DNA from 2 places in the Lysinibacillus sp. FSL K6-4013 genome. Region 2 is predicted to be linked to the other one. Evidence: riboswitches for the same ligand, from Rfam matches in the RefSeq annotation. Region 2 holds a riboswitch; the other holds the start of a gene.
The links. A riboswitch is a leader RNA that binds a small molecule or an ion and turns the genes downstream of it on or off. The one in region 2 is predicted to bind lysine.
Positions count from the first base shown of each region.

Region 1: it holds a riboswitch for lysine, as region 2 does, so the genes downstream of both, MHB39_RS01445 (amino acid permease) here and MHB39_RS16525 (aspartate kinase) in region 2, are expected to answer to the same signal.

Region 1 covers NZ_CP152031.1:278,650-281,852, reverse strand. Annotated here, with positions in the region: gene MHB39_RS01450 (response regulator transcription factor) at 1-110, opposite strand, end outside; gene MHB39_RS01445 (amino acid permease) at 263-1,726, opposite strand; lysine riboswitch at 1,809-1,985, opposite strand; gene MHB39_RS01440 (MFS transporter) at 2,164-3,203, shown strand, end outside.
Region 2 covers NZ_CP152031.1:3,341,116-3,344,318, reverse strand. Annotated here, with positions in the region: gene uvrC (excinuclease ABC subunit UvrC) at 1-1,474, shown strand, start outside; lysine riboswitch at 1,582-1,759, shown strand; gene MHB39_RS16525 (aspartate kinase) at 1,883-3,109, shown strand.

The DNA.
Region 1 (3,203 bases), 1.7 Mb from region 2:
TCTTCACCATTGATCGCGGTTGTGACATTGAAACCTTCCATAGTTAAATAATTTTCAACCATTTCACGAATGGCTTCATCGTCTTCTACCAGTAAAATATGCTTTTGCATTATCATGCACCTCTCCTACTAAAACCCAATTTCCATATGTATATTACATTACCATATTTATGATGTTTAATTGGAGAGATTTTGTTCATGAGTGTTAAAAAAAAGCTGCCCTATAAACCATCACTTTTTGGTTTACAGAACAGCTCTATTAATTAATCTTCAACTTTTAAATCACAATCTTTAAGTGGAAGCATTTTTGTTTTGTGCTTTATTTTATAGCCCAACCATAATGCTAAAAATAGTGGAATCCCAATATACGAAACAAGGATACCGTACCAATCTATTTTTTCACCTGTAAAGGCTGTGTAATTTTGTCCAATGACTACGATCATACAAACAGTAAAAGCAAATAATGGTCCAAATGGATATAATTTAGCTTTATAAGGTAATAACTTTGGATCTAAGCCCTGTGCATCAAACGCTCGGCGGAAACGATAATGACTAAATGCAATACCTAGCCATGCAATAAAGCCAGACATTCCAGAAGCATTTAATAGCCAGATATAAACCACTCCATCACCAAAGAAGGATGCCAAAAATGCTAAACAGCCTACAGCTAATGTTGCCATAAGTGCATAAATCGGAATACCTCGACGACTTAGCTTTGAGAAAAATTTAGGTGCATGTCCATCCACTGCTAATTGCCATAGCATACGAGAAGATGCGTATAGTCCTGAATTTCCTGCTGACAGCATAGCCGTTAAAATAATGGCATTCATTAATGAAGCAGCAAAGGCAATACCTAGGCGGTCAAACACTAGTGTAAACGGTGAGACTGCGATATCTTCTGATAATAAACGTTCATCTGTGAATGGAATCAACATCCCAATTGCACCAATCGCTAAAATATAAAACAAAATAATACGCCAAAATACAGATTTAACAGCCTTTGGAATATTTTTACCAGGATCATCTGTTTCACCTGCTGTAATTCCAAGTAATTCTGTTCCTTGGAATGAAAATCCAGCTGCTAGGAAAATACCAAATGTGGCAAGGAAGCCACCATGGAATGGCCCATCACTAATAAAGAGATTAGTGAAACCTACAGGAGCCTGCCCTCCTAAAATACCAAAAATCATTAGTAAGCTAATGATAATAAAAACAATGACCGTTGCTACTTTAATCATGGCAAACCAATATTCACTTTCACCATAACTTTTTACGGATAGTAAATTAAACGTCAGTACAACAGCAATAAATAATACTGTCCAAAGTGCTGATGAGCTATCTGGAAACCAATATTTCATAATTAATGATACAGCAGCAATTTCTGCAGCAATGGTGATTGCCCAGTTATACCAGTAGTTCCAGCCTAATGCAAAGCCCAAAGCGGGATCTACAAATTTGGTTGCATACGTACTAAATGAACCTGATGATGGCATATAAGCAGCCATTTCCCCTAAGCTTGTCATTAAAAAATACACCATAATACCGATTAAAGCATAGGCAAGCAATGCTCCTCCAGGTCCTGCCTGAGCAATAGCACCACCACTGGCTAAAAATAGCCCCGTACCAATTGTACCGCCTAAAGAAATCATTGTGATATGACGACTTTTTAATTCTTTTTTCAGCTTCGGTGCTTTATGTCCGAGCTGATTTACTTTTATTTCACTCACGATATAGCTTCCTTCCTATTTATGAGGCAAAAAAATGCCATCACATATACACTGTGATGGCTACGTTAATCCTCAGTTTTTCTTACATGATAGCTCAACACGTTGTGCAAACGTGACAGTTCTGTTCCTTTCGGAGACAGCCCCAGCATGAGGTTTTCAAGTCCCCTCACACTTCGGCAATATTTCCTTTCAGCTAATTTCATCAATGCTTGTCATTTCAATTAGCATACTTATAAATATCGCGACCTCTACCTCAATACAAACATGAGGCATATAATTATTAAATTTATGATGTTTATTATACTAACATAAGACCATAGACATTTCAATACAACGGGAAATGTTCTGTATTTTATGAATCTTCTACTATTTTTAATAGTGTGATAAAGTGTTATAGTAGTTCAATTAGAATGGTTATTATTAGGGGGGATTTTATTTTGACTACAAATGATCATTCCACTAGTTTTCCAAGTAAAAAAATTAGCTGGAAAGGAACAACCTTACTTTTAGTCTTTGGCGTTATCTTTATAGCCTCTACATTACGAATGCCACTAACTGTTGTTGGCCCAATTATATCCTTTATCCGTGAAGATCTAGGGATATCTAATGTATTGGCAGGCTTTCTAACAACTATTCCATTGCTGGCTTTTGCTATTATATCTCCATTTGCGCCAGTTGTAGCACGCAAACTAGGGCTTGAGCTAACATTATTTTTATCCACTTTACTCTTGGCCTTAGGGATTGTCCTACGTTCACTTGGTACAACAGAATTACTTCTATTGGGTACTGTGTTAATTGGCGTAGCCATTTCTTTTGGAAATGTATTAATTCCTGGATTATTAAAATTGAAATTTCCATATCATGTTGGTTTATTGATGGCCTTTTTCACCATGTCCATGAATTTTACTGCTGGTCTTGGTGCTGGTATTAGCTATCCTATAGCTAATTCATCGTTAGGCTGGCAAGGGGCGCTATCCATTGCACTCATACTTGTTCTAGTTACAATCTTAATTTGGATACCTCAACTAAAGTCAAATAAACCGGAACCAGTTACTACATCTAAAAAGACCAGTACACCTCTATGGAAATCACCTGTTACTTGGGCTGTCACAGGGGCAATGGGTTTACAGTCTTTATTATTCTACACAACAGCAGCTTGGATACCTGAAATCTATATTGCTCAAGGTTTAGCGCCTGATAAAGCTGGCTGGATGTTTTCAATCATGCAATTCTCACAAGTACCAATGGCCTTGGCAGTGCCTATTATTGCAGGTAAAATGACTTCTCAACGCCCACTTGTATTGATGTTTACTTCCTTCTATTTAGTAGGCTTTGTTGGGGTTGTCATGGAATGGACAAGTCTTGGAGTACTATGGATGGTTCTTCTAGGGTTAGCAGGTGGTTCTTCATTCGCTCTAGCAATGATGTTCTTCACTCTCCGCACTCGTACTGCATTTGAAGCAGCAGATTTATCAGG
Region 2 (3,203 bases):
TGAAAAACATCCTCGTCTAATTACGACACGGAAGGTAAAAAAGGATAAGGCTAAATATTTTGGTCCTTATCCAAATGCCTATGCAGCAAGTGAAACAAAAAAGCTATTGGATCGATTGTATCCGCTGCGTAAATGTGTACAATTACCATCTAAGGTTTGCCTGTATTATCATATGGGTCAATGCTTAGCACCATGTGTGAAGGAAATTAATGGTCAGGTTTATCAAGATATGATTGAGGATATGACGAAGTTTCTAAATGGTGGTGTGGAGGCAGTCAAAAAAGAGCTTGAAGCTAAAATGCTAGCAGCTGCAGAAAATCTGGAATTTGAGCGAGCGAAGGAATTCCGAGACCAAATTGCCCATATTGATACGGTTATGCAGAAACAAAAAATAGTTTCAAGTGATACAACAAATCGAGATGTATTTGGCTATGCAGTGGAAAAAGGATGGATGTGTGTTCAGGTTTTCTTTGTGCGCCAAGGTAAGCTGATAGAGCGTGATGTCTCGATTTTCCCGATCTATCAAGATGCAGAGGATGAATTTTTAACTTTTGTTGGACGCTTTTATGAAAAACCAGAGCATATTAAGCCAAAAGAAATCTTTATTCCACAAGCCATTGATGCAGCTATCTTAACTGAATTATTAGAGATCAAAGTGCTCACACCGAAAAGAGGTCAAAAGAAGGAATTGGTTGAATTAGCAACCAAAAATGCCGAAATTGCTGTGGCAGCTAAATTCCAGCTAATAGAACGCCAGGAGGAACGTACCATTGGTGCTTGTGAGGCACTTGGTGAAGCAATGGGTATTAGTACACCTTTACGAATTGAAGCTTTTGATAATAGTCATATGCATGGAACGGATGCAGTATCTGCCATGGTAGTGTTCATTGATGGGAAGCCTGCGAAAAAGGAATACCGAAAATATAAAACACGTACAGCAGCCAAGCATGATGATTACGGTGCAATGCAGGAGGTTATACGTCGTCGCTATATACGTGTTTTAAAGGAAGGTCTCCCATTACCAGATTTAGTCTTAATTGATGGTGGTAAGGGACAAATGGAAGTAGCCCGTGAAGTACTAGAAGATGAGCTTGGCCTTGTTATACCGATTGCTGGTTTAGCCAAGGATGATAAGCATAATACATCTCAGCTCTTGTTTGGTGATCCACCAGAAGTGATTAGCTTAAAACGTACAAGTGATGGCTTTTATTTATTACAACGAATTCAAGACGAAGTTCACCGCTTTGCTATTACCTTCTTGCGTCAACAGCATGAGAAGCATGCCATTCAATCTGTATTAGATCATATTGAAGGGGTAGGACCAAAACGAAAGCAACAGCTGCTTAAACATTTCGGTTCAGTCAAAAAAATTCGAGAGGCGAGCGAGCTAGCATTACAGGAGGCTGGGATGCCCGCTAATTTAGCAAGCCAAATTTTTAGCTATTTTCAGCAACAATCATTGTCAAAGGAATAGGCATGTGCTATGGTTATAAATAACATTGTTTTCAATGTTATGGAGAGCCAACTGCGTGACTAGTTTGTTTACGCTAAGGCTTAATGAATTGAATACATTCACTTTAAAGTGATGATAGAGGTGCAAGGTTCAAGAGTAACACGATGGAGGATGGACAAGTCCAAAGATATTGTGTGAAAGGGGAGCTTGCCGAAGTACAGTATTGTTGTTCCATTGCTGTACTGGTTTTGCATTTAAGAAATGTAAGACTGTCGATTCTAAACGTTTCGGAGAGCTATCACACATGCGCAAGTTACGATTATTGTACATGTTATAGGCAGCTTTCACGTTATGTGGAGGCTGCCTTTTAGTTTTTCTAGAAACCCATAATTAGGTGAAATACATGAACTGGAAGGGAGAACGAAAGAAATGGCTAAAATCGTGATGAAGTTTGGAGGAGCTGCATTAGGTTCCACTGAACAAATCCAAGAGGCTGCTCGGAAAGCGATTGCTGAAAAGGACAAAGGTTTTGATGTAGTGGTGGTCGTTGCAGCGATGGGACACACTGTGAAAGAGATGAAAATGATGGTACATCAACTAACAGATGATGTATCGAAACGAGAATTAGATGCGGTTTTGTCAACAGGCTCTCAATTATCTAGTGCTTTATTTGCCATCGCCTTACAGGAAGCAGGCTATACTGCTGTGTCTCTAACTGGATGGCAAGCTGGTATACATACGGATGGTATGTATCGACATGCACGTATCGACTATATAGATGTTAGTCGAATGGAAGAACACTTTACACAGGGACAAATTGTAGTCATTGCTGGAGAACAGGGGATTGACGAAGAGCACAATATTACCATGCTTGGGAAAGGTGGAGCTGAAACAGCAGCTGTAGCACTTGCTGTATCGTTAGAAGCGGAGAGAGTTGATATGTATACAAATGTGGACGGTGTTTATACAGCAGATCCACGTTATGTTACAAATGCCCAAAAGCTACAGGAAATATCCTATGATGAAATGTTGGAATTATCTAACTTAGGATCTCATATCATACATCCACGTGCGGTGGAGTTAGCGAAGAAATTTCAAATGCCTGTTATTATACGCTCAAGTTTAGTTGAATCAGTAGGCACTTTATTGAAGGAGGAAGTAGAAATGGAAAAAAATTTAGTCGTTCGTGGTGTGGCATTTGAATCGGATATTATTCGTTTAACAGTAGGGTATGATGCTTTTTCCAATGCTTCATTAGCAGACATATTTACGGTTCTTGCAGAGAACCGTATTAATGTAGATATTATTGTCCAAGCCATTATTGATGGGTTGAAGCCAACTGTATCGTTTTCTATTTTAAAAGAGGAATTTGCGGAAGCATTACGTGTGTTAGAGGATAGTAAATTATCACTCGGATTTAGTTTTGCTGACTTCGAAATTGGGCTAGCAAAAGTTTCTATCATAGGTTCAGGCATGGCTTCTAATCCAGGCGTTGCTGCTCGTATGTTTGATCGGTTACGTCGTGAAAATATCCCTGTAAAAATGGTAAGTACCTCTGAAATAAAAGTGTCCGTTGTTGTCCCACAGGATGATATGATCAAAGCAGCTAATGCTCTCCATGATGAGTTTAATTTAGAGCAAGCACTTTACATATAATAATAGAAGAAACAGCATTTTATGTAATTGACCGAAATAAAAGGAAGAAAAAAGAAGGATTGTCCTCCCATTCTTTAATGGGAGACAATCCTTT